DNA from 2 places in the Cellulosimicrobium sp. NPDC057862 genome. Region 1 is predicted to be linked to the other one. Evidence: predicted binding sites of a transcription regulator. Region 1 holds the regulator's gene; the other holds the start of a gene.
What was found. The regulator LexA, encoded in region 1, represses DNA repair genes until DNA is damaged. The targets are predictions, from matches to a motif close to TCGAACANNTGTTCGA.
Positions count from the first base shown of each region.

Region 2: a site for LexA is predicted at 5,616-5,631, ahead of ACFVN3_RS07765 (YbaK/EbsC family protein). Genes of this name have one in related genera too.

Region 1 is NZ_JBHVMH010000005.1:140,022-155,464, reverse strand. Features, by position in the region: gene ACFVN3_RS09270 (HelD family protein) at 1-332, shown strand, start outside; gene serA (phosphoglycerate dehydrogenase) at 428-1,627, shown strand; gene ACFVN3_RS09260 (pyridoxamine 5'-phosphate oxidase family protein) at 1,746-2,165, shown strand; gene ACFVN3_RS09255 (DUF5302 domain-containing protein) at 2,224-2,481, opposite strand; gene ACFVN3_RS09250 (aldo/keto reductase) at 2,585-3,676, shown strand; gene nrdR (transcriptional regulator NrdR) at 3,737-4,264, opposite strand; gene ACFVN3_RS09240 (LysM peptidoglycan-binding domain-containing protein) at 4,683-5,051, opposite strand; gene lexA (transcriptional repressor LexA) at 5,384-6,118, shown strand; gene ACFVN3_RS09230 (L-lactate dehydrogenase) at 6,214-7,224, opposite strand; gene ACFVN3_RS09225 (ATP-dependent DNA helicase) at 7,274-9,304, opposite strand; gene hflX (GTPase HflX) at 9,518-11,065, opposite strand; gene ACFVN3_RS09215 (class I SAM-dependent methyltransferase) at 11,224-11,913, shown strand; gene dapF (diaminopimelate epimerase) at 11,962-13,017, opposite strand; gene miaA (tRNA (adenosine(37)-N6)-dimethylallyltransferase MiaA) at 13,014-14,069, opposite strand; gene ACFVN3_RS09200 (YbjN domain-containing protein) at 14,247-14,747, shown strand; gene ACFVN3_RS09195 (HSP90 family protein) at 14,744-15,443, shown strand, end outside.
Region 2 is NZ_JBHVMH010000004.1:132,388-147,830, forward strand. Features, by position in the region: gene ACFVN3_RS07750 (error-prone DNA polymerase) at 1-2,811, opposite strand, end outside; gene ACFVN3_RS07755 (DNA polymerase Y family protein) at 2,804-4,531, opposite strand; gene ACFVN3_RS07760 (hypothetical protein) at 4,528-5,535, opposite strand; gene ACFVN3_RS07765 (YbaK/EbsC family protein) at 5,820-6,401, shown strand; gene helR (RNA polymerase recycling motor ATPase HelR) at 6,481-8,748, opposite strand; gene ACFVN3_RS07775 (siderophore-interacting protein) at 9,002-9,994, opposite strand; gene ACFVN3_RS07780 (iron ABC transporter permease) at 10,075-12,279, opposite strand; gene ACFVN3_RS07785 (ABC transporter substrate-binding protein) at 12,362-13,363, opposite strand; gene ACFVN3_RS07790 (ABC transporter ATP-binding protein) at 13,492-14,352, opposite strand; gene ACFVN3_RS07795 (alpha/beta fold hydrolase) at 14,564-15,268, shown strand; gene ACFVN3_RS07800 (HelD family protein) at 15,278-15,443, opposite strand, start outside.

The sequences.
Region 1 (15,443 bases):
CGCCGGCCGTCGCGGACCTGCGCGTCGCTCTCGGTCTCGAGGACGCCGGTCCGGACGCCCCGGTCGCGGTGCTCGACCCGGTCCAGGTGAAGGGGCTGGAGTTCGACGCCGTCGTGCTCGTCGAGCCCTCCGACATCGCGACCGGCCCGTCGGGCGCGTCGGACCTCTACGTCGCCATGACCCGCCCGACCCAGCGCCTGGTGGTCGTGCACGCTCGCGCGCTCCCCGCGGGCGTCGCCGGCACCGGACCGGGCGCCGAGACGCGCGCGGGCACCCTGACGAGCTCCCGGGCGGGCACGGACGCGGACGGCGGCGCGCGCGTCGCCCCGTGACGCGGCGGTCCGGGCCGCGCGGGTCGGGCGTTCACCTCGTCCCGAAGGTCAAGACCCGTTTGGTCCGGACCGCGGACCGGGCGCACCATGGGAGCGTGCTACGCGCCCTCCTCCTTGAAAACCTGCACCCTCTCGCTGCCTCGAACCTCGAGGCGGCGGGGATCGACGTCACCGTCCGCACCGGCGCCCTCGACGAGTCCGAGCTGATCGAGGCCCTCGACGGGGTCCACCTGCTCGGCATCCGGTCCAAGACGAACGTCACCGCGAACGTGCTCGAGAACGCCCCCGACCTGGTGGCGCTCGGCGCGTTCTGCATCGGCACGAACCAGATCGACCTGCGCTCCGCCGCGACGCAGGGCGTCGCCGTGTTCAACGCCCCGTTCCAGAACACGCGCTCGGTGGTCGAGCTCGCGCTCGCCGAGATCATCGCGCTCACGCGCCGCCTCACCGAGCGCGACCGCGCGCTGCACGAGGGCCGCTGGGACAAGTCGGCGGAGGGCGCGCACGAGGTACGAGGCCGCACGCTCGGCATCGTGGGCTACGGCAACATCGGCACCCAGCTCTCGGTCGTGGCGGAGAACCTCGGCATGTCCGTGGTCTTCTACGACACGGCGGAGAAGCTCGCGCTCGGCAACGCGCGCCGCATGGACACGCTCGACGAGCTGCTCGAGCAGGCGGACGTCGTCACGCTGCACGTCGACGGCCGCCAGGGCAACGCCGGGCTGTTCGGCGCCAAGCAGTTCGCCCGCATGCGCCAGGGCTCGATCTTCCTCAACCTGTCGCGCGGGTTCGTCGTGGACTACGGCGCGCTGCGCGAGGCGATCGTCGAGGGCCGCGTCTCCGGTGCTGCCGTCGACGTGTTCCCGCACGAGCCCAAGCGCAAGGGCGACGCGTTCGACTCCGAGCTGCGCGGCCTGCCGAACGTCATCCTCACCCCGCACATCGGCGGCTCGACGGAGGAGGCGCAGGAGGCGATCGGCCAGTTCGTGTCGGCCAAGCTGCGCGACTACCTCACGACGGGGTCGACGACGCTCAGCGTCAACGTGCCGAACCTCGCGCTCGAGCAGACCACCGGGATCACGCGCATCACGCACCTGCACCGGAACACGCCGGGCGTCCTCGCGGCCGTCAACGCGACGCTCGCGGAGCACGGCACGAACATCGAGGGCCAGCTGCTCGCCACCCGTGGCGAGATCGGCTACGTCGTCACCGACGTCGGCTCGCGCGTCGAGCCCGCCGTGATCGACGCGCTGGCGGCGATGGAGCAGACGATCGCCCTGCGCGTCCTGGACTGACGCCCACCGCGAGCGATCTCGCCGCGTGCGCCGCTCGCCCGGCGCACGCGGCGAAGGTCCTCGGGGGGCGTGACCTTCGCCGCTGAGCGCCCCGTCCGCGTCGGTGCCACGATGAGGCATGACCGGATACACGCACGACGGGCCGCAGATCCTCGACGCCGACGCGTCGTGGGACCTCGTGGAGGGGACCCACGTCGCACGCCTCGCCGTGAGCGTGCGGGGCGAGCCGGACATCTACCCCGTCACCGTGCGGGCGCACGAGCGCACGCTCGCGTTCCGCACCGTGCCGGGGACCAAGCTCGCGACCCTCGCGACCAACGAGCGCGTCGCGCTCGAGTGGGACCACGTCGACGACGACGGGGCGTGGAGCGTCGTCGCCCGCGGGACCGCCCACCGGGTCCGGAGCGAGCACGAGGTGGACGCCGTCCAGGACGGTGCGGACCCGCTGGTCCCCACGGTCGACGTGCCGACCGAGGAGTGGGTCGTGGTCGAGGCCCGCGAGCTCACGGGAAGGCGCTTCGCCCGTTCGGAGGACTGACCCCGGACACGCGTCGTCCGGCCGCCCCGTGCGGGACGACCGGACGACGGGACGCGGGTCAGCCGGACTTGCGGCGGAACGTGCGCTGGACCGGACCGACGGTCTCGGAGCCGTGCACCGACCCGGTGTTGGTCTCACCGTCGGCCGTCCGGTGGCGCGCCGCGTTCTTCCGGTCGAGCGCCTCCCGGAACTTCGCCTTGGCCTCGTCGGTCGGTGCGGTGTCTGCAGCGGATCGCTGCTGGTCGGACGCCATGGCGGTCTCCTCGTCGATGGGGAACTCGGTCGTGCACTGCGGTCGGCCCGACGGTGCGGGCACCTCGCCAGCCTCCCGCACCCTGTCGCCGGACGCCACCTGATTTGTCCCCCGACCCGTCGGCTCTCCGACGGGCCGCCGGACGGCGTCGGGTAGCGTCGGCACCGTGCCGCCCGACGCCTCCCCCGCCCCCGCCGCCCGACCGGCCGCGCCGCCGTCGCCCACGGACCGCGCGTCGCTCCCGCACCGCCGTCTCGGTCGTTCCGGGCTCACGCTGCCGACCGTCTCGCTGGGGCTGTGGCAGAACTTCGGCGACGCCGACCCCCGGGCGACCCAGCGCGAGATCGTGCTGCACGCGGTCGACCGCGGGGTGACCCACCTCGACCTCGCGAACAACTACGGCCCGCCTGGCGGAGCGGCGGAGGAGTCGCTGGGGCGTCTGCTCGCGCGCGAGCTGCGACCGGTCCGCGACGAGCTCGTCGTGACGACCAAGGCCGGCTACCGCATGGGGCCCGGCCCCTACGGCGAGGGCGGCTCGCGCAAGTACCTGCTCGCCTCGCTCGACGCGTCGCTGCGCCGGCTCGGGCTCGACCACGTCGACATCTTCTACTCCCACCGCTTCGACCCGACGACGCCGCTCGAGGAGACCGTCGGCGCGCTCGCCACGGCGGTCCGCTCGGGGCGTGCTCGGTACGCGGGCATCTCCTCCTACTCGGCGCGCCGCACCCGAGAGGCGTTGCGCGTCGCGGAGCGGCTCGGGGTCGACCTCGTCGTGACCCAGGTGTCGTACTCGATGCTCAACCGGTGGGTCGAGGAGCCCGACCCGCACGATCCCGCGGGCGCGTCCGTGCTCGACGTCGCCGGGGCCGAGGGTCTGGGCGTCGTGGCGTTCTCGCCGCTCGCCCAGGGGATGCTCACCGACCGGTACCTGCGCGGGGTCCCGGACGACTCCCGAGCGGCCCGCGGCGGACCGCTGCGACCGGCGTTCCTCTCGGACGCCAACCTCGACCACGTGCGGCGGCTCGACGGCCTCGCCCGCGCCCACGGACGCAGCCTCGCCACGACGGCGATCCTCTGGGCGATGCGGGACGAGCGCGTCAGCTCGGTCCTGCTCGGCGCGAGCTCGACGCGCCAGCTCGACGAGAACCTCGCCGCGCTCGACGCGCCAGGTCTCTCCACCGAGGAGCTCGCGGCCGTCGACGCGCTGCCCGCGGACACGGGCATCAACATCTGGGCGTCGCGGTCCAGCGACCTGTAGCACCGCAGGCGCGGTCCGATGGCGACGCGGGGACGAACGACGGGGCGCGGTGTCGCCGCCTCAGGCCTGCGGCGCGGGCTCCTCGCGCGCGTCCGCGGCAGCGCCGTCCGTGCCCTCGGCCTGCGCCGCCGACTCGCGCTCCTCGCGCTCGACCCGGAGCGAGGTGATCGCGCTCTCGAAGTCCTCGAGCGAGTCGAACGCCTGGTAGACGCTCGCGAAGCGCAGGTAGGCGACCTCGTCGAGCTCGCGCAGCGGCCCGAGGATCGCGAGCCCGATCTCGTACGCGTCGAGCTCGGCGCTGCCGCTCGCCCGGATCGTCTCCTCCACGCGCTGCGCGAGCACCGCCAGGTCGTCCTCGTTGACGGGGCGCCCCTGGCAGGCCTTGCGCACGCCGTTGACGATCTTCTCGCGCGAGAAGGGCTCCGTGACCCCCGAGCGCTTGACCACGGACAGGCTCGCGGTCTCGATCGTCGTGAAGCGGCGGTTGCACTCGGGGCACTGGCGACGCCGACGGATCGACGCGCCGTCGTCCGAGGTGCGCGAGTCGACGACGCGGGAGTCCGCGTGGCGGCAGAACGGGCAGTGCATGGCGGGCTCCTCCGCGGTTCGCGCCGACGGGTCGGCGCGACGAACGTATGCCGTCGCGGCGGGACGGTGCAACACGCCTCCCACGCCGGGACCCCACCGAGGTTGGGACGACGGCGCACGGGAGGCCGCCCGTGAACAGCAGAACGGGGGCGGTCGTGGTCGACCGCCCCCGTCGGGACGCCCCCGTCCCCATCTCGCGCGTGACTCGCCTCACGCGCGGCGACGTGCACAGGAGTCGCGGTGGACCGCGTGCTCCTCGCCTCGTCCGCCCAGCCCCCCAGCCGGCGTTGTGAGGTGACACTAACTTAGGTGGGCCTAATCAGGGACGCAACCCCTGCACCCCGACGCACGAGGGTTTTCTGCCGTGTCCTGCGTCACACCGGAGTCGGGCCCGCCGACGACGGACTGCGCGCGCCCCCTAGGCGGACGCCGGAAGGAGGATCTTCTGCCCTGCCTGGAGACCGGACGACGAGAGCCCGTTGAGCTCGGCGAGCCCGCTCACGACGTCGCGCAGGTCCTCGCCCGGAGCCGCCACGCCCTGCGCGAGCTCCCACAGCGTCTCCCCCGCGGCCACGACGTGGACCCGGACCTCCATAGGCTCGCCCGGTCCGCTCGCGACGGCGACGCCCACGCGCGCGGCGAGCAGGAGCAGCACGGCCGCCAGGAGCACGAGGACCACGCGGCCCCGCCGGGTGAGACGCAGCGGCCGCTCGCCCCCACGCTCCGTCGCCGCGGCCCCGCCCGCGCGGCCAAGGGGCCCGACCGTCGAGATCGCCATCGCATCCATGCCCGCTCCGTCCCGGCCCGCGGGCCCGATCGCCTTCCCCGGTCGATCGGACGCCGCGAGCCCTTCGCCTCCGTGCCGACCGGGTCGGTCGAACACGTGTACGTAGAACACCTGTACGAAGGTCTACCACGAACGACCGACAGAGTCGAGACATGCTCGAACAGGTGTTTGATTCGTGTCGCAACCTCCCCTAGCCTGGGGTCAGGTCGGTTCGCCGGACATGTCCGCTCGGACCTGGAGGAACGACCGAGGTCCCGGGGCGCACGTCCCGGGGAGGGGAGGCCGCAGGCCGGGAGGCGTCGGCGGCCGCGACGGACGAAGGCGGAGCGACCATGGCGGCACGAGGCACGGACAGGGCACGGGGGCTCGCCGAGGTGCGCGAGCTCCCGGACGGGTCGGCGGGGGGTGACGGGCTCACGCCGCGGCAGCGCCTCGTGCTCGAGACCATCCGCGCATGCGTCGAGCAGCGTGGCTACCCGCCGAGCATGCGGGAGATCGGCGAGGCCGTGGGCCTGACGAGCCCGTCGTCCGTGAAGCACCAGCTCACGACGCTCGAGCGCAAGGGGTTCCTGCGGCGTGACCCGAACCGTCCCCGCGCGATCGAGGTCGTCCAGCCGGACGACGCGCGCCGCGCGACCCCGCTCGGGGCGGCAGGCGCCGCGCCCCAGCCCACGTACGACGAGGCGCACCCCGCGCCGTCGTACGTCCCGGTCGTCGGACGCATCGCCGCCGGCGGGCCGATCCTCGCGGAGCAGGTCGTCGAGGACGTCTTCCCGCTGCCACGCCAGCTCGTCGGCGAGGGCGAGCTCTTCCTCCTGCGGGTGCAGGGCGACTCGATGATCGACGCCGCGATCTGCGACGGGGACTGGGTCGTCGTGCGCCGCCAGCCGGTCGCGGAGAACGGCGAGATCGTCGCGGCGATGATCGACGGCGAGGCCACGGTGAAGTCCCTGCGTCGCGCGGACGGCCACGTGTGGCTCATGCCGCGCAACGCCGCGTACGACCCGATCCCGGGCGACGACGCCCAGGTCCTCGGTCGCGTCGTCTCCGTCCTGCGCAGCCTCTGAGCGACCGGGGTCCTCCCCTCAGCGCGCCGAGAGCCGGGTGGTCGTCGACCACCCGGCTCTCGCCGTGCTCGGCCCCGTTCGGCGGGCCTGGTCGGTCAGAGACCGAAGCGTCGGGCGACGGCGCGCAGCGACTCGGCGGACGACCGCAGGCCGGCGAGCTCCGCGTCGGCCAGCGGGACCTCGACCCGCTCGGCGGCGCCTCGGCGGTCGACCAGCGTCGGCAGCGAGAGGCACACGTCGTCGAGCCCGTACGCGCCGTCGAGGAGCGTCGAGACCGGCAGGATGCGGTGCTCGTCGTCGAGCACGGCCTCGATGATGCGCGTGCCCGCGAGCCCGACCGCGTAGTTGGTCGCGCCCTTGCCCTCGATGATCCGGTAGGCCGACTGCACCACCTCGCGCGCGATGTCGTCACGGACCTCCCCCGTGAGGGGCCCCCGCCCGCCGAGGCCGGGCCACTCGAGGAGCGGCACGCCGCCGATCGTCGCCGAGCTCCACAGCGGGATCTCACTGTCGCCGTGCTCGCCCGCGATGTACGCGTGGACGTTCTGCACCGCGACGCCGCAGTGCTGCGCCACGAGGAAGCGCAGGCGCGACGAGTCGAGCACCGTCCCGCTGCCGAAGAGCTGCGTCGGCGGCAGCCCCGAGAACTTGAGCGCCGCGTACGTGACGATGTCGACGGGGTTGGTCACCATGACGTAGACCGCGTCCGGGGCGACCTCCACCAGCCCGGGCAGGATCGTGCGCATGAGGCCGATCGTGCCCTCGGCGAGGTCGAGCCGCGTCTGGCCGGGCTTCTGCTTCGCCCCGGCCGTCACGACGACGACGTCGGCCCCCGCGCACACCGCGACGTCGTCCGACCCCTCGACGCGGGCCATCGGCATGAACTGGATACCGTGCTGGAGGTCGAGCACCTCCGCCTCGACCTTCGCCCGGTTCACGTCCAGGAGCGCCACCGTGCGCGCGGCCCCCCGCATGAGGGCCGCGTACGCCAGCGTCGACCCGACGGCGCCCGCGCCGACGATCGCCAGCTTGGTGGTCCGTGCGGCCCCTCCCTGACCGCCCGCGGTCGCGTCGCCGGTGCCCTGCGGGGACGTGCTCGTCGTCATCTCGCCTCCGTGAAAGTTCGTGGGTTCCCCGATGCTCGCGGGAAAGGACTCAGCCTAGGGCGGCGAGGCGCCGCAGCGCAGCGGTAGCGACGTCTCGATCGGTCGTCTGCCAGAACCCCGGCATCGAGCGCGTGAGGAACGTGCCGTAGCGCGCGGTCACGAGGCGCGGGTCGAGGACCGCGACCACGCCCCGGTCCGCCGTGGACCGCACGAGCCGACCGGCGCCCTGCGCCAGCAGGAGCGCGGCGTGCGTCGCGGAGACCTGCATGAACCCGTTGCCGCCCCCGGCCTCGACCGCACGGGCCCGGGCCGACTTGACCGGGTCGTCCGGGCGCGGGAACGGGATGCGGTCGATGAGCACGAGCTGGCACGACGGCCCCGGGACGTCGACTCCCTGCCACAGCGACAGCGTGCCGAACAGGCACGTCGCCGGGTCGTCGGCGAACTCGCGCACGAGCGTCGGGAGCTGGTCGTCGCCCTGGCACAGGATCGGCACGTCGAGCCGCTCGCGCATCGCCTCCGCCGCGGCGACCGCGGCGCGGCGCGACGAGAACAGGCCGAGCGTGCGCCCTCCGGCGGCCTCCACGAGCGCGGCGATCTCGTCGAGCTGGTGCTCCGTGGACGCCTCGCGGCCCGGCGTGGGCAGGCGCTTGGCGACGTAGAGGATGCCCTGCCGCGCGTAGTCGAACGGGCTGCCGACGTCGAGCCCGCGCCACCGCGGCGCGTCGGCGTCGCCGCCCTCGCCACCGCTCCCGAGGCCGAAGGTGCGCGCCACGGCGTCGAAGCTCCCGCCGAGCGCGAGCGTCGCGGACGTGAAGACCCCGGTCCGCTCGGCGAGCAGGTGCGTGCGGATGAGGCCGGCGACGCCCAGCGGAGCGGCGTGCAGTCGGCTCGCACCCTCGCCGAACCGGTCGGCCGACCAGCCGCCCTCGCCGGGCCGTGAGCACCAGAGCACGTCGTGCCCGGTCGGGTCGGCGGCCATGCGCTCGGCGACCTCGAAGAGCTGGAGCATGGTCGACTGGGCCATCTTCAGCCCGGAGTCCGGCTGGGCAGGCTTGGTCACCCCGGTCTCGGGCTTGAGCGTCGAGAGGACCTCGCGCGCGGCGTCGCGCACCGCCGCGACGGCCGAGCGCGCGCCGTCGGGCAGCCCGTCTGGGAACCGCTCGGCGGGCAGCGCGCCGACGACCGTCCCGAACGCCGCCGACGCCGCGTCGAGCGCGTCCGTCGTGACGCCGCCGTGCCGGCGCGCGAGCCGTGCCGCGCTCTCGATCGCGGGGACGGAGAGGTCGACCGTCGCCGCCGCGGTGACCCGGTCGGCGAGCTCGTGCGCCTCGTCGACGACGAGCACGTCGTGCTCGGGCAGCACGCCGGGCGACCCCATCGCAGCGATGCCGAGCATCGCGTGGTTGGTCACGACGACGTCCGCCTCGCGGGCCGTCGCGCGCGCCTTCTCGGGGAAGCACTCGGCGAGCATCGGGCACCGCTGCCCGAGACACTCGAGCGCGGTGACGGAGACCTGGCGCCAGGCCTTGTCGCTCACGCCGGGCACGAGGTCGTCCCGGTCCCCGGTCGACGTCTCGTCGGCCCACTCCCGCAGGCGCACGACCTGCTCGCCGAGCGCCGCGGCGCTGGTGCCGCCACGCGCGGCGGGGTGGTCGGCGGCGCCCGCCGACTCGCCCGGCAGGTCGAACAGCGTCGGCTCGTCCGCGGGGTAGCCACCCGCGATCTTGTGGACGCACAGGTAGTTGTGCCAGCCCTTGAGGAGCGCGATCGTCGCGGGTCGGGGCAGCGTGTCCGCCACGGCGTCGGCGACGAGCGGGAGGTCGCGCGTGATGACCTGGCGCTGGAGCGCCAGGGTCGCGGTCGAGACGATCACCCGCTCGTCGGTCGCCACGGCGTGCCGCACGGCCGGCACGAGGTACCCGAGCGACTTCCCCGTGCCCGTCCCTGCCTGGACGACGAGGTGCTCCGACCCCTCGATCGCCTCGGTGACCGCGCGCGCCATCGCGTGCTGGCCGTCGCGCCGAGCGCCGCCCAGCCGGGTGACGGCGACGTCGAGCAGCGCGTCGACGTCGGGCACGTCACCTCTCGAGGTTCCGGCCGTCGTCCCCGGTCCGGCGTCGACGCGGTCGGGGGCAGGTCGCGTGGAGGGGGGCACCCGCCGAGTCTACGGTCGGGCGCCCACGGGTCGGCGGTCCTGTGGACGGCGGCCCGGACACGGCACGACCCCGCACGGCGCGCGCCGTGCGGGGTCGTGGAGGACGCCCGGCCGGGTCCCCCGGGCGCGACGCGCTCAGCCCTGGGTCGAGGCCCCGACGAGCTCGGTCGCGAGCGCCTGGGCGACGCGCCCGCGCAGGAGCGTGCCCTCGGGCGTGTGCTCCTCGTGGTCGATCTCGCCCTCGGTGTGCACGCGGTGCACGAGGTCGCCCCGGTGGTACGGCACCACGACGTCGATCTCGACGTCGGGTCGGGGCAGCTCGTGCGCGATGAGCTCGCGCAGGTGCTCGATCCCCTCGCCCGTGTGCGCCGACACGACGACCGTGCGCCGCTCGCGCAGGCGGATGCGCGCGATCGTCTCCGGGTCCGCGAGGTCCGCCTTGTTGAGGACGATCACCTCGGGCACGTCCTCCACGCCCGGGATGTCGGCCAGGACGTGCCGGACCGCCGCGATCTGGCCCTCCGGGTCGGGGTGGGACGCGTCCACCACGTGGAGCAGCAGGTCGGCGTCGCCGACCTCCTCGAGGGTCGAGCGGAACGCCTCGACGAGCTGGTGCGGCAGGGCCCGCACGAACCCGACGGTGTCGGCGAGCGTGTAGACCCGGCCGTCCTCGGTGCGCGTGCGGCGCACCGTCGGGTCGAGGGTCGCGAACAGCGCGTTCTCGACGAGCACGCCCGCGCCCGTGATGGCGTTGAGCAGGCTCGACTTGCCCGCGTTCGTGTACCCGGCGATCGCGACGGACGGGATCGCGTGCCGCTTGCGCGACGCGCGCTTGGTCTCCCGGCCCGGGGTCATCGCCTGGATCTCGCGGCGCAGCTTCGCCATGCGGTTGCGGATGCGGCGGCGGTCCAGCTCGATCTTCGTCTCACCGGGACCACGGGAACCCATGCCCGCGCCGGCGCCGCCGACCTGGCCGCCGGCCTGCCGGGACATCGACTCGCCCCACCCGCGCAGGCGCGGGAGGAGGTACTCGAGCTGGGCGAGCTCGACCTGCGCCTTGCCCTCCCGGGACTTCGCGTGCTGGGCGAAGATGTCGAGGATCAGCGCGGTCCGGTCGATGACCTTGACCTTGACGATGTCCTCGAGCGCACGACGCTGGGAGGGCGCGAGCTCGCCGTCGATCACGACGGTGTCCGCGCCGCTGGCCGCGACGACGTCGGCGAGCTCGGCGGCCTTGCCGGAGCCGAGGTACGTGCCCGGGTCGGGCTTCGCACGGCGCTGGATCACGCCGTCGAGTACCTGGGAGCCCGCCGTCTCGGCGAGTGCCGCGAGCTCGCGCAGCGAGATCTCGGCCTCCTGCGCGGACGAGGGCGCGCCGTCCTCGCGCGGGTCGGACCCGGGGCTCCAGAGCCCGACGAGCACGACCTTCTCCAGGCGGAGCTGCCGGTACTCGACCTCGGTGACGTCCTCGAGCTCGGTCGAGAGACCGACCACGCGGCGCAGCGCGCTGCGCTCCTCGAGCTCGAGCTGCTCGCCGTCGTGCCGTGCGTGGACCGTCCCGCCCTCGGCGCGCGCCGTCCCGGCCCGAGCGAGCACCCGCGCCACGACGTCGCTCGCGATGTCCCGCGTCGCGCCGGTCGGCTCGTCCTGAGCCGGGGTGGGGGTCGCTGGGCTCTGGGTCATGTGCCGCCTTTCGTCAGGGAGCGGCGCTCGTGCGCCGTGGTAGTTGAACAAGCGTGGCACGGGAAATCGTCCCGGGGCCAGCGGATAAGCGGGTGAGGCCCGTGCCGACGGCCCGGGTCGCCGTCGCCGCGCGACGTCCCCGCGTAGGATCGGCCGACGTGACCGAGGACCAGGACTCCGCCGCCGACCCCGCGCAGGACGGCTCGCACGACCACTACTTCACCGCGAAGCCGGCATCCGCCGCCGAGCGCCGCACGATCTCCGTGCGCCTGGCCGGACGGGACGTGGAGGTGGAGGTCGCGTCCGGCGTCTTCTCCCCCGGTCGCCTCGACCTGGGCACGCAGGTCCTGCTCCGCACCACCCCGCCGCTCGCCGAGGTCGTGGCGACCCGGGCAAGCGCAGGCCCGGCGCACGTCCTCGACCTCGGCTGCGGCTGGGGCCCCGTCGCGCTGACCATGGCGCTCGAGGCTCCGGACGCGACCGTGTGGGCCGTCGACGTCAACGAGCGCGCGCTCGACCTCGTGCGGCGCAACGCGGAGCGGCTGAGCCTGACGAACGTCCGTGCCGTCGTCCCCGAGGACGTGCCCGACGACGTCGCGTTCGCCGCGCTGTGGTCCAACCCGCCGATCCGGGTCGGCAAGGAGGTCCTCCACGCGATGCTGCTGCACTGGCTCCCACGCCTCGCGCCGGGCGCGAGCGCGCACCTCGTCGTGCAGCGCAACCTCGGGTCGGACTCGCTCCAGCGCTGGCTCGCCGAGGCCCTGCCGCCGCTCCTGCCGGGCGCGGTCGTCGAGCGCGCCGCGAGCGCGAAGGGCTTCCGGGTCCTGGAGGTCGTGGCGCCGGGCTGAGCCCGGTCGCGACCGGCCCGCCAGGCGGACGCGCGTCGCGGCTGCCCGTCAGACCGTGGTGCGCTCCGCGTCCTGCGCCCCGTCGGGGACGACCTCACCGGTGTCCGCGCGCGGGGCGCCCTCCGACCCGTCGTCGCCCTCGGACGTCGCGTCGCCGTCGGCGTCCTCGGCCCTCGCCGAGGCGGGGGCGGGCAGGAACGACGCGAGGTCGACCTCGCCCGAGTACACGAGCTCGGCGGGCCCCGCGAGCTCGACCCGGTCCCCGTCGAGCGCCCTCACGCGGACGGTCCCGCCCGGGACGTCGACGAGCCAGGTGTCCGGCGCGTCCGGGCCGCCCCAGACGCGGACCGCGAGCGCCGCGGCGCACGCGCCGGTGCCGCACGACGGCGTCTCCCCGACCCCGCGCTCGTGCACGCGCATGCGGACGCGCCCGACGAGCGTGCCGTCGTCGGCCGTCGTCTCGCCCAGCGGCACCACGAGCTCGACGTTCGTCCCGTGCGGCGGGCGCGGCTCCACGACGGGCGCCTCGGTGAGGTCCGCGCGGTCGAGCAGGTCCTCGCGCGCGACGGCGAGCACGGTGTGGGGGTTGCCGAGGTCGACGCTCAGCGCGGGGCGGGGGACCTCCCAGCCGCGCACGACCACCGTCGCGTCGTAGCCGTCGTGCAGCGCGGGACGGCCGCCGGGCAGGAACCACGGGCCCATGTCGACCGCGAACCAGCCGTCGGCCTCCTTGCGCACCCGCTTGACGCCCGCGCGCGTCCCGACGGGGATCTCGGTCCCGCCCGCGAAGCTCACGAGCCCGAGGCGCTCGGCGAACGCGGCGAACACGCGCACGCCGTTGCCGCACATCTCGGCCACGGAGCCGTCGGCGTTGCGGTAGTCCATGAACCAGATGGCGTGCGGGTCCTCGGCGAGGACCTCGCGCGACTCGGGCACGAGCGCCGTCGGGACGAGGCGGATGACGCCGTCACCACCGATCCCGCCGCGGCGGTCGGCGAGCGCGCGCACGAGCTCCGGCGTGAGGTCGAGCTCGCCCTTCGTGTCCGCGAGCAGCACGAAGTCGTTGCGGGTCCCGTGGCCCTTGGTGAAGCGGGTGCGCGTCATGAGCCCAGACTACGGCGCACCGGGGCGTCGCTGTCCGCTTCGTCCGGCTCGGGGACCTCGCCCCGCGCGACGGCGTCCGCGCGCTCGTCGGCCCGGGCCACGAGCGCGAGCGCGTCCTCGACGCGGGTCGGGGACTGCGCGTCGAGCCAGTGCACGCGCGGGTCGCGGCCGAACCAGCCCATCTGCTTGCGCGCGAGGCGACGTGTGTTGGCCGTGACCGCCTCGCGCGCCAGGTCCTCCGTTGTCTCCCCGTGGAGCGCGGCCAGCACCTCGGCGTACCCGACGGCGCGGCGCGCGGTGCGGCCCATGCCCTGCGCCTCGACACGGCGCACCTCGTCCACGAGCCCCTGCGCCCACATGCGGTCGACGCGTCCGGCCACCCGCGCGTCGAGGACCTCGCGGTCGCAGTCGAGACCGACCTGGACGGTCGGGCGCACGTAGGCCTGCCGCGGGAGGTTCGCCGTGAAGGGCTCGCCCGTGAGCTCCATGACCTCCAGGGCACGGACGACCCGTCGCGTGTTGGCGGGGCCGATGCTCGCGGCGGCCGCGGGGTCGCGCCGCGCGAGCTCGTCGTGGAGCGCACGCGTCCCCTCGGCCTCGGCGCGGGCCTCGAGCGCCGCGCGCACAGCGGGGTCGGTACCGGGAAACCGCATGTCGTCGAGGAGCGCGCGCACGTAGAGGCCGGACCCGCCCACGACGACGGCGCGCGCCCCGCGCGCGGCGATCTCGTCGAGCACGCGCCGGGCCTCGACCTGGTAGCGCGCGACCGACGCGTCCTCGACGGGGTCGATCACGTCGAGCAGGTGGTGGCGCACGCCGCGGCGCTCGTCGACGGGGACCTTCGCGGTGCCGACGTCCATGCCGCGGTAGAGCTGGTAGGCGTCGGCGTTGACGACCTCCGCCGGCACCCCGGGGACGGACAGCCGCTCGGCCAGGTCGAGGGCGAGGTCCGACTTGCCGGTGGCGGTCGGGCCCACGACGGCGACGACGACGCGGCGGTCGCGCCGATCGCCCCCGTCCCGCGCGCCGGTCGGGTCGTGCTCGGTTTTCACCCGCGCAACGGTACCGGCCGGGTGGCCCGGACCTGGGTCGTGTGGGCGGTGATGCGTAGTGTGTCCGGTGGACGGTCCGCATGCTCGCGGGCCCGCCACCCAACCCCGTCGCGTGCCCCGACCTGCCCTCTCGCGGGCGGTGCACGGACCCTGACACCGACGACAAGGACTCGAGACATGGGTTTCTTCACCAAGCCGGACGCCGCCCCGACGAGCCAGAACGCGCCGCTGACGCGCGAGCGGGTCGAGGCGTTCCTCAAGAGCCGCGACTGGAAGTACTTCGTCGACTCCGACGGAGACCTCGGCGGCAACTGGGACGGCAAGGTGTTCTTCTTCTTCCTCATGGGCGAGAAGCAGGAGATCCTCCAGGTCCGCGGCCGGTGGAACCGGACCCTGCCCGCAGCCGCCGAGGCGCAGGTCGTGCTCGTCGCCAACGAGTTCAACCGCGACAAGATCTGGCCCAAGGTCTACACGCGGGTCGAGGACGACCAGGTCGCTGTGTACACCGAGGTCGCGACCGACCTCGAGTTCGGCGCGGCGGACGACCAGCTCGGCCAGCTCGTCGAGTGCGGCCTCTTCACGGGCCTCCAGTTCTTCGACGCGCTCGACGAGCGCTTCCCCGACACGGCGGCGCAGGGCGTGGTCACCGACGGCACCGCCGACGTCGAGGCGCGGTGAGCGCGGCGCACGAGCGCACCGACGGCGGGGGCGACCCGCACGGCACGGCCCCGGGCGGGGAGGCGACGGCGGCGTTCCAGGTCGACCTGCGGGGCGTCGTGGACCTCCTCGCCCGGCACCTCTACTCCAGCCCGCGCGTGTACCTGCGCGAGCTGTTGCAGAACGGGGTCGACGCGATCACGGCGCGGGTCGCCCTGGAGGGCCCGGAGGCCCCGAGCCGCATCCTGCTGCGCCCGCTCCCGGACGGCGGTCTCGAGGTGCACGACTCAGGCGTCGGCCTGACCCGCGTCGAGGCGCAGGAGCTGCTCGCGACCATCGGGCGCAGCTCCAAGCGCGACGTCGAGCTGGGCTCGGGGCGCGAGGAGTTCCTGGGCCAGTTCGGCATCGGGCTGCTCTCGGCGTTCATGGTCGCCGACGAGATCGAGCTCGTGTCACGCTCCGCCCGCCCGTCGCCCTCGGGAGGACGGGCGGCCCCTGTCCGCTGGCGCGGCCGGGCGGACGGGCGGTACGAGCTCGTCGAGCTGGGCCCGGACGACCCGGACGCGCCCGCGGATCCGGGGAGCGTCGTGCGGCTGCGCCCGCGCCGGGACACCGAGCACTGGCTCGCACCGGAGACGGTGGTCGCGCTCGCGCAGGACTTCGGCTCGCTCCTGCCCGTCGAGCTGCTCGTCGAGACGCGGCTCGACGGCGGGGACG
Region 2 (15,443 bases), on a different contig from region 1:
GAGGCCAGGACGGTCGGTATCCGCAGGGTCGGCGGGCGCAGCCGCATGGTCGGCCGGCAGACGCTCGACCGTCGCCTCGACGTCGGACGCGTTGACGTCGGGGCGCAGCACGGTGACGCCGTGGCGGCGCGCGTCCGCCACGAGCGACTGGGGCGAGTAGAACCCCATGGGCTGCGCCGCGAGCAGGCCCGCGTAGAACGCGGCGGGGTGGTGCACCTTGAGCCACGAGCTCGCGTAGACGAGGAACGCGAACGAGTACGCGTGCGACTCGGGGAACCCGAAGTCGGCGAACGCCTTGAGCTTGTCGTAGATCTCCTCGCGCACGGCCGGGTCGGTGACCCCCTTCTCCCGCATCCCGTCCATGAGCCGCCCGCGCAGCTCCTCCATGCGCTCGACGGACCGCTTGGACCCCATCGCGCGCCGGAGCTGGTCGGACTCCTTGGGCGAGAAGCCCGCGACGTCGATCGCCATCTGCATGAGCTGCTCCTGGAACAGCGGCACGCCGAGCGTCTTGCCGAGCGACTTCTCCAGCAGCGGGTGCAGGAACGTCACCTTCTCCCGCTTGCGCGCCCGGTTGATGTACGGGTGCACGGACCCGCCCTGGATCGGCCCGGGGCGGATGAGCGCGACCTCGATGACGATGTCGTAGAACGTCCTCGGCCGCAGGCGCGGGAGCGTCGCCATCTGCGCGCGCGACTCGACCTGGAACACGCCCACGGTGTCGGCCGCGCACAGCAGGTCGTACACCGCCGGGTCGTCCTCGGGCAGCGTGTGCAGCGCGAGGCGCGGGCCGCCCTCGTGCCGCTCGACCAGGTCGAACCCGATGCGCAGCGCCGTGAGCATCCCGAGACCGAGGAGGTCGAACTTCACGAGCCCCGCGTCCGCGCAGTCCTCCTTGTCCCACTGCAGGACCGTGCGGCCCTCCATGCGCGCCCACTCGACGGGGCACACCTCGATGACGGGGCGGTCGCACATGACCATGCCGCCCGAGTGGATGCCCAGGTGCCGCGGGAGGCGCAGCATCCGGTCGGCGAGGTCGAGCACCGCGTCGGGGATCTCGCCCTCCTGCGCGGCCGACGGCGGCCGGTGCGCCGGCACGACGTCGTGCGTGTCGTCCGCGCGCAGGACCTCGCCCTCGTCCACGGCGAGCGGGTCGACGACGCGCCCGCCCCGGCCGCTCAGGTCGGGCGACCAGTCGCGGCTCCCCCACAGCCGCGCCGTCGCGGCGTCCTTCCGGGCGGTCCGCGTCGTGACCGGCGACGCGGCCGGGCTCGTGGACCCCGGGGTCTTCGCCGCGATCGCCCGCTCCTTCGCCGCCCGGTCCGCCGCGGGCGACGACGGGTCGGGGCCGCGCAGCGAGCCCCAGCGCTCGATGGACTTGCTCCACGCGTCGGCCTGCCCGACGTCGTACCCGAGCGCGCGGGCGGCGTCTCGTACCGCGGACTTGGGCCGGTAGGAGATGACGTTCGCGACCTGCGCGGCGTGCGTGCGCCCGAACTTCGCGTAGACGTGCTGGATGACCTCCTCGCGCCGCCCCGACTCGATGTCGACGTCGATGTCCGGCGGGCCGTCGCGCTCGGGCGCGAGGAAGCGCTCGAACAGCAGCCCGTGCTTCACCGCGTCGACCGCCGTGATGCCGAGCGCGTAGCAGACCGCGGAGTTCGCGGCCGACCCGCGGCCCTGCGCGAGGATCCCGTTCACCCGGCAGAACTCCACGAGGTCGTAGACGACGAGGAAGTACCCCGGGAAGTGCAGGTCCTCGATGACCCGCAGCTCGTGGTCGATCTGCGCCCACGCGCCCGTGATCTTCTCCTGGTCGCGCGGCCCGTACCGGTTCTCGCCGCCGCGGCGCACGAGCTCGCGCAGCCAGGTCGCCTCGGTGTGCCCGTCCGGCACGGGGTACGGCGGGAGGTCGGGCGCGACGAGGTGCAGGTCGAACGCGCACTCGTCCCCGAGCGCGGCTGCCGTCGCGACGGCCTGCGGGTGCCGGTGGTGGCGTGCGAGCATCTCCGCCGCCGAACGCAGGTGCGTCGTCGGGGCCCCGGGGAGCCACCCGTCGAGGTCGTCGAGCGACGAGCGGGCGCGCACCGCGGCGAGCGCCCCCGCGAGGTCGGCGTCGCGCGGGTTGGCGTAGTGCGCGGCGGTCGTCGCGACGAGCGGCAGGCGGGCCTCGGCGGCGAGGTCGGCGAGCGCCGCGTGCAGGTCGGCGTCGCGCGGGTCGTCGGTCGCGGTGATCTCGACCGCCACGTTGTCCGCGCCGAACACGGCGACGAGCCGGTCGAGCTCGCGGCGCGCCGCGGCGCGCCCGGCGGTGACGAGCGCCCGCCGGACGGAGCCCTTGCGGCAGCCGGTGAGCACGAGCCACTCGCCCGCGCCCTGCGCGCCGAGCGCGTCGAGGTCGTAGCGGGCGGCGCCCTTGGTCCCGGTCGCGAGGTGCGCGGTGGCGATCGCGCTCGACAGGTTGCGGTAGCCCTGCGTCCCCCGCGCGAGGACGAGCAGGTGGGTCGAGCGCGGGTCGGGCACGCCGGTGGGCGGGTCGAGCACGGGCGGTCCCGCGGGCGTCCGCCCGTCCTCGACGACGGGCAGGTGCAGCTCGGCGCCGAAGATCGTCGGCAGCCCGACCTTGCGCGCCGCCTCGGCGAAGCGCACGACGCCGTACAGGCCGTCGTGGTCGGTGACCGCGAGCGCCGACAGCCCGAGCCGCGCGCCCTCGGCGGCGAGCTCCTCGGGGTGCGACGCGCCGTCGAGGAAGCTGAACGCGGAGTGGGCGTGCAGCTCGGCGTACCGGGGAGCGGTCGTCCGGTCAGTCATAGAGGCCCTCCACGGTCCAGCGCCCGCGGGCGCTCGCGAGGAGGAGCCCGCGGCCGTCGTCGAGCAGGACCTGGACGTGCACCCGGCGCCGCGGCGCGGGGGTCCACCAGCGCTCGGCGAGCGGCCACGGCCCGGCCCAGTCCACGACGGCGCGCGCGGACCCCGGACCGGGCAACGCCGCCTCGCCCCGGGGTGCCGCCGGGCGGCGCGGACCCTCCTCCGCCGTGGCGGCGGGCCACCGCACGGTCGCGGGCTCGCCGCTCATCGCGAGGCGCGCGTCGACGACGACGGGCCGCTCCGCGGCGTCGAGCACGACGACGTCCTGCGGCTCGACGGGCACGACCGCCGGCGCGGGGCTCGGCAGCGCGCCGGGCCACGGCAGGGCCGGGTCGCGCGGGCGCGCGACGTCCTCCCCGAACGGCACGAGGTGCACGCGGTCGGTCGCGTCGCGCCCGCCCTGGACCTCGACGCGCAGGACGGCGTCGCCGCCGAGGAGCCCTTGCACGCGCCCGAGCGCGCGGTGGGCGCGCGCGTCCTCCCCGCTCGACGCGCCCCACAGGCGCGGCTGCTCCGCCCCCGCCGGGACGACCTCCTCGGCCGTGAGGGACAGGCGGGCCAGCGGCGCGACGTCGGGCACGACGTCGGCGCCGCCGGGCGAGCCGCCGCGCTCGCCACCACGCCTGCCCTGCCGTGCGGCCCGGGCCGCGCGCCCGGCCCGGGCGGACGTGGTGGTGAGCCAGCCCTCGAGCTGCCACCGGACCTTGTCCGTGAGGCGCGCCGGGCTCATCGCGCCCGGCCCGTCGAGCCGCCAGGTCCGCTCGAGGTCGTCGCCCTCGGTGGTCCGTGCGGTGATGCGCAGCCGCCCGGCGACGAGCGAGCGCGCGACGAGCTGGTCGTGCAGGTCCTCGGAGAGCCGGCGCGCGGCGAAGGTCGCGACGTCGACGCGCTCGGCAGGCGGGTCGAGCTCGGCGCTCACCGCGACGTCGGGCTCGACGCGGCGCCGCGCGGGCGGGCGCAGGTCCTCGCCGCGCGCGAGCCGGTGCGCCCACGCGCCGAGGTCGCCGAACCGTCCCTCGACCGTCGCGGGCGGCAGGGCCGCGAGCGCCCCGAGGGTACGGACGCCGAGCCGGCCCAGGAGGTCCACGAGCTCGTCGATCGCGACGGCGGCGTCGGGACGCGTGGCGACGTGCGCGAGGTCGCGCGCGGGCCGCGGCGCGAGGAACGCGGCCGAGCCGCCGGGGACCACGACGTCGGCGTCCCGCGCGGCGAGCACGGCCGCGAGGATGCCGTCGGCGACGCCCACCTGGCTCTCGTGCCCGGTGCGCTCGGCGACGCGCGCGACGAGCGCCTCCGCGAGCGCGGCGTCGGACCCGTGGTACCGGCTCGCCCCGGCGGCGGGCAGGAGCAGCAGGCCGGGCCGGGTGATCTCCAGGCCGGCGACGACGGTCTCGGCCGCGAGCGCGACCGGCTCGAACTCGCGGGCGTCGCGCGCGTCGTCGACGTCGAGCAGCTCGAGCTCGGGGCAGCACTCGCGGGCCCGGCGGCGGCGCATGCCCCGGCGCACGCCCTGGGCGCGCGCGGTCGCGGAGACGGCGACGACGCGGCGGCCGTCGTGCGTCGCGGCGGGGACGTGCGCGGGGACGTCGCGCACCGCCATCGCCGCGAGCACCGGCCAGTCCGGCACCCACAGGGCCGCCGTGCGGGTCGGGCTCGTGCTCATCCGACGAGCCGGAGCCGGGAGGGCCGGTCGGGGTCATCGACGTGGGCGGGGACGGGGCCGGCGTCGGCGGCACCGGTCTCGGCGGCGGGCCGAGTGCCCCGGGCGTCCTCGGCGAGGAACGCAGGCCAGTCCTCGTGGGCGAGCGGGAGCTCGACCTCGACCCGCGTGGGGCGTGCGGCACCCCCGCGGCCCGCGCGCTCGACGACGAGCGAGCGGCGGCGCAGCCAGCCCGCCCCGCGGTCCGCGCCGGACCAGCCGCCACCCGTCACGGTGAGCGCGACGTGCGCGCCCGGCCACGCCCCGGCGGCGACGAGCAGCGCCCCGCGCTCGCGTGCACGGCCGGTGAGGCGGCGCCGGTCGGTGTCGGTGAGGGCGGCGTCGGGCCCGACGACCACGACGTCCAGGCCGTCGACGAGCGCCGCGATCGCGAGCGCCGCGTCAGGGCCGGGCCGCGGGACGAGGACGACGCGGTCGAGGTCCGCGCCGGCGTCGGCGGCCGCGAGCAGCCCGACCGCGGGGAACCCGACGGCGGCGGTCCACGCCCCGGACCGCGACGGCCGCGCGACGAGCGCGAGCAGGAGGCTCGTCGACCCCCGCACCGCGACCACCGTGCCGCGCTGGAGCCCGCCGAGCGGCAGGAGGGGGACGAGCGCGTCGTGCACCGGCCACACCCGCTCGTCCGGGATCACGTCGCGGCTCGCGTCCCGCGTCGTGACGTGGCGGGCGCGCGCCGGGCGCTCGGCCGGCACGACAGGGGTCGGCCGGGCGACCGTCGGCGAGGAGACGTCGACGCGCGGGACGTCGGCGAGCAGGACCGTGTCGGCGCGCGGGGCGGCGGCCGGTGCTGCCGGGACCGCGGGCGCGACGACCGGGCGGTGTCGGCGGACGCCCGTACGCTCCTCCGCACGGCGCAGGACCGCGCGGGCGCGCTCGGCCTTGTCGGAGGCCGCGGCCGTCGGGCCTGGTGTCCCCGCCCGTTCGGCGGGGTCGGCGAGAAGGGTCATCTCGCCTCCCGGGATGCTGCTCGGACGGGACGCGCACCGCGCGTCGACTGCTGGGGGCGTCGTTCTGCACCCACCACTGTTCGAACATGCGTTCGAACACTTCCAGTGAACGACCGCCGCGACGGGGTGTCAACTCCGCAGGTGAGAGCCGTCGGCTTCGTCCGAGATGCCCGTCACAACCCTCGACTCCCGCTCGAGGGTTTGCCACCAACCCTCGACCTCAACCTGAACCTCCTCCCCCGGCTCTCGCCGCACGACGGCCCACCGGATGGCAGGCTGACGCCATGGACGCCCGCACGACCCTGCCCACGCTCGGCTCGCTCACCTGGGAGCCGGCCCTCGACCACCTCGACCTCGTCGCCCCTGCCACCGCCGACGCGCTGCGCCGCTGGGCCGAGGTCGACCCGGACGTCGCGGCGCTCGTCGCCGTGACGGAGATCGACCCCGACCTCGCGGACACCGCGACGCTCAACGCCGCGTTCGACCTGCCCGTCGAGGCGTCGGCGAACTGCGTCGTCGTGGGCGGCGCCCGGGCGGGCGACGAGCGGATCGCCGCCGCGGTCGTGCGCGCGCACACGCGCGCCGACGTCAACACGCGCGTCCGCAAGCTCCTCGACGTGCGCAAGGCGTCGTTCCTGCCGACCGAGCGCGCGACGGCCGAGTCCGGCATGGAGTACGGCGGCATCACGCCCGTCGGGCTGCCGGCGGGGTGGCGCGTGCTCGTCGACTCGCGCGTCGTGACGGACGGCGAGCTCGCGCTCATCGGCAGCGGCGTGCGCGCCTCGAAGCTCCTGCTGCCCGGCGACCTCCTCGGGCGTCTGCCGGGCGTCGAGGTCGTCGAGGACCTGGCGGTCCCGGTCGCCTGACCGCCCCCTCCGCCGAGCACGACATGAAGGTCGCCACAGGCTTCTTGACGACCTCCACATCGTGCTCGGCGGGAGATCGTCAGCGTTCGAGGACGACGAGCCGCTGCGTCGCGCGCGTCATCGCGACGTAGCGGTCCACGGCGCCCTCGACGCCGTCGCCGAACGCCTGCGGGTCCACGAGCACGACGAGGTCGAACTCGAGGCCCTTCGCCGTCTCGGGCGTGAGCACCCGCACGCGCGACGCCCCGTCCTCGTCGAGCCGCGCCGAGATCGACTCGGCCGACGCCGCGACGGTCCCCGCGCCGCCGATCACGCAGGCCGTGCCCTCGGCGTGCTCGGCGAGCCAGCCGTCGAGCACCCCGTCGAGGTCCGCGACCGAGCCGTAGGCGACCGGCACGCCCGTGCTGCGCACCGACGTCGGGACGTTGGCGTCCGGGAGCGCGGCCCGGATGACGGGCTCCGCCGCCGCCATGACCTCCTGCGGCGTGCGGTAGTTGACGCTCAGCGACGCCTCCGCGACCCGGTCGAACCCGACGCGCCCGAGCCGCTCGCTCCACCCCTCCGCGAACCCGTGACGGGCCTGCGCGCGGTCCCCGACGACCGTGACGCTGCGCGACGGGCAGCGGCTCAGGACCATCTGCCACTCCGCGTCGGTGAGCTCCTGCGCCTCGTCGACGACGACGTGCGCGAAAGGACCGGCGAGCCGGTCGGGCGTGGCCGTGACCATCGCCCCCTCGTCGACGAGCGCGTCGCGCAGGTCCTGCCCCTTGAGCATCGTCATGACCATGAGCTCGCTGTCGTCGGACGCGACGAGGTGGTCGACGACGTCGTCCATGCGGGCGCGCTCGGCCGCGGCCGCGGCCGCGTTGCGGCGACGGCGGCGCGACGCCTCCGGGTCGCCCAGGCGCTGCCGGGCAGCGTCGAGCAGCGGCAGGTCCGCCGTCGTCCACGTCTGCGCGTCCGCACGCTGGAGCGCGCGCACCTGCTCGGGCGTGAGCGACGGCGCGCACAGGCGCAGGTAGGCGGGCACGGACCACAGGTCGGCCACGAGGTCCGTCGCCTCGACGAGCGGCCACGCGCGGTCGAACGCGGCGCCGAGCGCACGGTGGCCGCGCAGGGCGCGGCGCACGTCGTCGGCCGACAGGTCCCCGGCGTCCTCCGAGGCTCCCTCGCCCACCGTCTTGTCCACGAGGATCTCGACCAGAGCGGCCCAGACGTCGTCGCGCGCCTCGTTGTGCGGGGTGCCGGGGTCCACGGACTCGAACGCCTCGGCCCAGTCGGCCGTCGAGAGCCAGACGTCTGCCCACGGCGTCTCGACCTCCATCCCCTCCGCGGGCGGGCGCTCCGAGAAGCGCACGGCCGGCTCGATCGCGGCGACCAGCTCGGCGGACGCCTTGAGGCGCGCCACCTCGGGGTCGGTCTCGGGGCGCGCCGCCGCGCCCTCGGGCACGAGGTCCCGCAGCGTGCACGTCTGCACGCCCTCCTCGCCGAGGCCTGGCAGCACGTCCGCCACGTACGCGAGGTAGGGGCGGCTCGGCCCGACGACGAGGACGCCTCCGTGCCCGCCGCCCACCTGGGGATCGGCGTAGAGCAGGTAGGCGGCGCGGTGCAGCGCCACGACGGTCTTGCCCGTGCCCGGGCCGCCGTCGACGACGAGCGCGCCCCGCGAGCCCGCGCGCACGATCGCGTCCTGGTCGGCCTGGATCGTGCCGAGCACGTCCCGCATGCGCGGCGACCGGCTCGCGCCGAGGCTCGCGACGAACGCGGACTGGTCGTCGAGCGCCGCGCCCGACCCCGCGCCGTCGGGCACGAGCTCCTCGTCCCAGTAGTCCGTGACGCGACCGCGCGTCCACCGGTAGCGGCGCCGCGCCGCGAGGCCGAGCGGGTGCGCGGGCGTCGCGGCGAAGTACGGCTCGGCCGCGGGCGAGCGCCAGTCCACGAGCAGCCGCTCCCCCGCCGGGTCCGTGAGGCCCACGCGCCCGACGTAGACCGGGGCGGAGCCGTCGGCGAACGTCATGCGGCCCAGGCACAGGTCGACGCCGTAGCGCTGGAGCAGCCGCAGGCGACCGCTGAGGCGGTGGATCTCCTGGTCGCGCTCGAGCGCCTCGGTCCCGCTCCCGCCGGGTGCGAGGCGCGCCGCATCAAGGCGCTGCGAGAGGTCCGCGACGGAGTGCTCGAGACTCGCCGCGATCGCGGCGAAGTGCCGCTCGTCGGCTGCGACGAGGGCGGGATCGGCCTTCGCGGCGAGCCGCTCGGGAAGATCGAAAGTGTGGGCGGCGCCCGGGGTCGGACGTGCGGTCGGGTCGGTCGTGCGGTCAGCGGTCACAGGGGCGTCGGGCAACGTCATCAGCTCCGGTCCGAGGTCGATCAGGATGGCGCGGACCGACGACGGCCCACGCACGAACGGAGATTCTGCGCCCCCCGGGGGGCCTTGCCGCAAGGCCCCCCGTGCGCTATATCTTGGAAAGGGAGGCCGGTCGGCCTCCCTTTCCCGTTCCCGTCCAGACCAGGGTCGGACCGGCGACCGCGCGCCGAGATGCGAGAAGTGGCCCCTCACCGCGCTCGGTGAGGGGCCACTTCTCTGATCTCGTGAGGGCGTGTCAGCTCTCGGCGCGGCCCTCGCGCCAGTAGCCCATGAACGCGACGGCGCGGCGGTCGACGCCGAGGTCGGCGACGAGGTGGCGGCGCAGCGTCTTGATCACGCTCGCCTCGCCCGCGAGCCACGCGTAGAGGACGGTGTCCTCCTCGAGCAGCCCCGGGACCTCCCAGAGGATCGAGGCGTCGACGTCGACGTCCTCGAGGTCCTCGGCGGTGCGGCACTGGGCCGGCGGGTCCGTCCCGAGGACACCCGCGCCGAGGATGCGCTCGGCCGCCTCCTTGACGGCGGGCACCAGGCGCGCGCCGTGGGCGTCGTGCACCCCGCCGGGGACGTCGTCGCGGGCCAGGAACGTCACGCGGACGCCGGGGGGCGTGACGAGGTCGCGCGCGTCGCCGACGTGCGGCACCTCGACGTAGACCTCGCCCCACGCGTCCGCGGGCAGGTCCTCGCAGATCGCGGCGATCGCGGGCAGCGCGGTCTCGTCGCCCGCGAGCAGGAGCGCGTGCGGGCGCGTCGGCGGCCGGAACTCGATGCCACCGACCGGGCCGTCGAACGTCGCGTCCGGGCCGAGCAGGACGAGCGGCGTGCCGACCTCGGCGGACAGCGCCCAGCGCGAGGCGGGGCCGGCGTCGCCGTGCAGGACGACGTCGACGTCGACCTCGCGCGCCTCGGGACGCACCGCGACGGTCGTGTACGTGCGCAGCGGGTTGCGCCGCTCCTCGGGCTGGTCGCGCCACGCGGCGTACCAGGACTCGGCGTCCCGCACGAGGTGCTCGTAGCCGCCGTCGGGCGCGGGCAGGACGAACTTGATCCGCACGTCGAGGCCGGGGTCGCCGAAGAGGTCGAGCTCCGGGCCGGTGAACGTGAACCGGCGGAAGCTGGGCGAGAGCTGCTCGACCCGCGCGACCTGGACGTCGAAGAAGCGCCACGGCGCGGTCGCCCGGGCGACGGGACGACGAGCGCGGGTGCGGGGTGCGGCGACGGTCTGGCTCACACAGGTGAGGCTAACCTACGCCCCCTCGGCGGGGTCAACCCGTCCGGGACGCGGACCCGGCCCAGGCACCGTGAGACGCGTCACGCCCCCCGGCCGCGGCTGCGCCACAGCAGGTAGACGAAGTACGGCGCGCCGAGGAGGGCCGTGCCGAGACCCGCGGGGATCTGCTCGGGGGCGATGACGACGCGGCCGAGCGTGTCGGCGACGGACACCAGGAGCGCCCCGAGCAGCATCGCGACCGGGACGACGCGACCGTGCCGCGCGCCGACCAGCGCCCGCGCGGCGTGCGGCGCGACGAGGCCCACGAACGCGAGCGCCCCGATGGCGCACACGGCGGCGGCCGTGAGCAGCGCGGCGGCCGCGAGCAGGAGCAGGCGCGTGCGGTCGAGCGCGACGCCGAGGACGCGCGGGGTGTCGTCGTCGAGCGCCAGCACGTCGAGGTCGCGACGGTAGACGGCGGTGAGGGGCGTGAGCACGAGCAGCGCGAGCGCGACCGGGATCAGCTGCTCGAGCGTGCGCCCGTAGGTCGAGCCGGAGAGCCACGTGAGCGCGAGGTTCACGTCCCACGGCGCGACGACGACCACGAGCAGCGTGATGAGCGCCATCACCCCGGCCTGGGCGCCGATGCCGATGAGCACCAGCCGGTCCGAGCTGAGCCCGCCGCGGTAGGAGAGCCCGTAGACGAGCCCGAACACCGCGAACGCCCCGATCGCCGCAGCGGCGGACATGGGCCAGATCCCGACGCCCGGGACGAGCAGGATCATCGTCACGGCACCGAGACCGGCACCCGACGTCACGCCGAGCAGGCTCGGCTCGGCGAGCGGGTTGCGGCACACGGCCTGCACGATCGTGCCCGCGAGCGCGAGCGCGGCGCCGGCGAGGAGGGCGGCGAGCACACGCGGGAAGCGCTGGTCGAGGACGAACGTCACGTGGCGCCCGGCGAGGCCGTTCCACCAGTTCGCCACGTCCCCGAGCAGCACGACCCGGTCGCCGAGCAGCAGGCCCGCGACGGTGGCCGCGGCGACCGCGAGCGACAGGACGACGACGACCACGAGCACGGCCCGCCGCGAGCGCGGGCGGCTGAGCGCGCCGTGCGCGCCGCGCGACGACGCCGGCCCGGAGTCGCGCAGGCGCCGCGCGAGCCAGATGAGCAGGATCGCGCCGAGGACGGTCGTGACGATGCCGGTCGGTACGGCGATGGACAGCATGCCCGGCAGCAGGAGGCGGAGCAGGACGTCGGCACCCAGGACCACGATCACGCCGACGATCGCCGCGAACGGCAGGAGCAGCACGTGCCGGCCGAGCCCCGGCACCCGGCGCGCGACGAGCCGCGCCACGACCGGTGCGGCGAGGCCGACGAACCCGACCGGCCCCGCGACGGTCACCGCGATCGACGCGAGGAGCACCGCGACGAGGACGGACAGGACGCGCGTGCGGCGCACGTCGACGCCGAGGACGGTCGCGGCGTCGTCCCCGAGACCGAGGAGGTCGAGTCGGCGCGAGAGGAGGAGCGCGGCGAGGACGCCGACCACGACGACGGGCGTCGCCATCGAGACCGTGCGCGTGCCGGACTGGACGATGGACCCGCTCCCCCACGCGAAGAGGCCCATCGTCTCCTGCTCGAACAGCACGAGGAGGACCATGGTCAGCGAGTGCAGCGCGAGCATGATCGCCGACCCGGCGAGCACGAGCCGGGTCGGGCCGTCGGCGCCGCCGCGCGCGAGGACGAGCACGAGGCCGGCCGCGGCCAGCCCGCCGAGGAAGGCCAGCCCGCCCTGGAGGTAGAACGGGATCGAGATCCCGAACGCCGCCACCACCACGACCGTGAGGTAGGCGCCCGCGTTCACCGCGAGCGTGTCGGGCGACGCGAGCGGGTTGCGCGCGACCGACTGGAGCACCGCGCCGGCGACGCCGAGCGCGACGCCCAGCAGCAGTCCCGCGAGGAGCCGCGGCACGCGCGAGGCGACGAGGACGGCGACCGTCTGGTCGACGCCGTCGCCGCCCGTGGCCAGGCGCAGGAGGTCGAGAGGCCCGACGTCGGCCGTGCCCTGCGTGAGGTGCACGGCGGCGAGCACCGCGGCGACCACGACCGCGACGACGAACACCCCCGCGATCCCGAGGGGCGACGTCCGCACGCGCGGCGCGGCCGCCGTCGGGTCGGTGGGCGCGCCGTCCCCCGCACCCCCGTCACCGGTCGCGCCCGGCGCCGGGACGACGGCCGGAGCCGGGTCCTCCAGGAGGAGGGTGTCCGGCTCCGCCGTCGTGCGCTGCTCGCGCCGCGTCACGGTGTCCTCGTCAGCACAGTGGTTCTCGTCAGCCTTCTCGTCGCCCGGGCGCGACCGCGCCCGGTGGTGGTGCGGACCGGTCTCAGGCAGCCGTCAGCGCGTCGACGACCGCGTCGGCGTAGGCCGCCGCGGACAGCGGGCCGCCGAACATCCAGATGCCGTCGGGCAGACGGTGCACGTTCCCGGCCGTGACGAACGGGAGCTGCTCCCACACGGCGTTGCCGGCGAGGCCGTCCGTGAACGGGTTCGCCTCCGACTCGCTCGCGACGTAGAGGAACTGCACGTCGCCGAGCTGGGTCAGGCCCTCGACGTCGGTCTGCGCGAGCCCGTAGTCGGGGTCGCCGCCCTCGGTCCAGGCGTTGACGAGGCCGATCTCCTCGCCGATCGCGCCGAAGAACGAGCCCGGCGTGTACATGCGGATCGAGACGGCGCCGTTGGTGACCCAGCCGTCCGCCATCGTGAAGTCGGCACCGGCGAGCCCGGCCTCGTCGAGCGCCGCGGTGGCCTCGGCGATCTTCGCGTCGTAGGTCTCGAGCGCGGCGGCGGCCTCGTCCTCGCGGCCGGTCACGGTGCCGAGCGTCTCGACCGTGGAGCGCATGTAGCCGATCGGGTCCTCGCCGTCGGAGCCGCGCAGCGCGAGCACGGGCGCGACCTCCTCGATCTGCGCGATGACGTTCTCCGGCAGGTCCGTCGTCGTGACGACGAGGTCGGGCTCGAGCGCGGAGATCGCGTCGAGGCTGGGCTCGCCGCGCGTGCCGACGTCGGGCGTGCTCGCGTCGATCGGCGCCACCGTGTCCCACGTGTTGTAGCCCTCGACGTCGGCCTGGCCGACGGGCTCGACGCCGAGCGCGACGAGGTTCTCCGTGAGGCCCCACTCGAGCGAGACGATGTCGGTGGCCGGGGCGTCGAGCGTGACCTCGCCGCGCTCGTCGGTGACGGTGACGGGGCCGGACGCGGCGTCCGTCGTCGCGTCGGCGTCGTTGTCGGCGGCCGCGGGGTCCTCGGTCGTGCCGCACGCGGTGAGCGCGAGCGCCGTGGCGAGCGCGAGGGCGCCCGCGGCGAGGGAACGGGTGGTCGAGCGCATGGGTGTCCTTCGGGTTCGGTCGGTGCCCGGCCGTGCTCCGTCGGGCGGGCCGGTGGGGCGCGCGTCGGGGCCGGGCGGTGGGTCTGTGCGGGTACGTCGTGGGGTGGTACGTCGGGGGTGGTACGAGGTCAGACGAGGACGGCGGCGTCGAGCCGCGCGGCGTGCCGCCCGAGCGGCTCGCAGCACGTGCGCCCCGTGAGGGGGTGCGTGTAGACGTCGACGTGGATGCCGTAGACCTCGGTGAGGAGCTCCGACGTCAGCACGGCGTCGGCCGGGCCCGTGGCGCGCACGACGCCCGAGTGGAGCAGGACGACCTGGTCGGCGACGGCGGCCGCCTGGTTGAGGTCGTGCAGCACGACGCCGACGGCCACGCCGTGCTCCGTCGCGAGGTCGCGCACGAGGTCGAGCAGCTCGACCTGATAGCGCAGGTCGAGGTACGTCGTCGGCTCGTCGAGCAGGAGCACCTGCGTGTCCTGCGCGAGGCACGTCGCGAGCCACACGCGCTGGAGCTCGCCGCCGGAGAGCTCGTCGACGCCGCGGTCGGCCATCGTCGTGATGCCCGTGACGTCCATGGCGTGCGCGATCGCGCGCGGGCCGTCGGGGTCGTTGGCGCGGAACCGGCCGCGGTAGGGGTGGCGCCCGTAGGCGACGACGTCGCGCACGCTCACGCCCGACGGCGTGGGTCGGCTCTGCGACAGGAGCGTCACCCGCCGCGCGAAGTCCTTGGGGTGCAGCGCGAGCGCGTCGGGCGCGTCGTCGAGCGCGACGGTCCCGGCGTCGGGACGGTGCAGGCGAGCGAGCGAGCGCAGGAGCGTCGACTTGCCCGAGCCGTTGGGGCCGATCAGGGCCGTGACCGCCCCCGGTGCGAGCTCGAGCGCGGCGCCGTGCACCACGGTGCGCGCGTCGTAGGACAGCCGCAGGTCGTGCCCGGCGAGCGCCGGGGTACCGGACGCCCCGATCGCGCTCGGGACAACTGAGGTTCCACTCACATAGGTGAGGCTAATCTATGCCGCCCGGTCGGAACCAGCCCCCGGCCGTCATGTGACGGGGTTCACCGGGCGCCGACGACCCACAGCTCGGGGACGACGGTTCGGCGGGCGCCCTCGCACCGTCCCGCCTGGCGCGCCATGCTGGGGCGATGGCCCCGCCCCTCGGTCGAGCCCCGCGCCCGGACTCCCGCCCCGCGACGAGAGGCCGGTCATGACCGACCGGAAGCCCGTCGGCAGGCTCCGCCTGCGCGAGCGCGCGGTGGACTACGCGTACGTCGCCGCGCGTCAGGTCGTGGCGGCCCGGCACCCACGCCGCCCCGTCCCGACCGGGACGGGCGTGCGCGGGACCGCCGTCCTGCTCCCCGGGGTGCTCGAGACGTGGCACCTGCTCGCACCCGTCGCCGAGGCTCTCGCGGCGGCCGGGTACCGCGTCCTCGCGGTGCCCGGCCTCGGGTACAACCGGCGCCCCTTCGTCGAGGGCGCGCGGCTCGCCGCGCGCTTCCTCGAGGAGGCGGACCTGCGCGACGTCGTCCTCGTCGCCCACAGCAAGGGCGGTCTCGTCGGCAAGAGCGTCATGCTCTCCCCCGCCGGCCCGCGGGTCGCCGGGATGGTCGCGGTCGCGACCCCCTTCAGCGGGTCGCGGTACGCCCGCTACCTCGTCGGCCGCACGCTGCGCGCGTTCTCGCCCCGGGACGCGGCGCTGCTCGCGCTCGCCGCGGAGCGCGGCGTGGACGCGCGCATCACGGCCGTGTACCCGCGCTTCGACCCGCACATCCCCGAGACGGGCCGGATCGAGGGCGGACGGAACGTCGAGCTGCCTCTCGCGGGGCACTTCCTGCCCCTCGGCGACCCGACGCTCGTCGAGGTCGTCGCGCGGGAGGTCGACCGGTTCGCCCGGTCGCCCTCCCGCGGCTGAGCGAGAGCGTCAGCCGAGCCCGGACGGCGCGCCGACGACGATCCGCGCGAGCTCCTGCGTGCAGCGCGTCATCGCGACGTACAGCCCGTTCCAGCCGCGCGGCTCCGCCGCGATGCCGTCGGGGTCGACGACGACGACCGCGTCCCACTCGAGCCCCTTCGCCTCGGACGTGCTG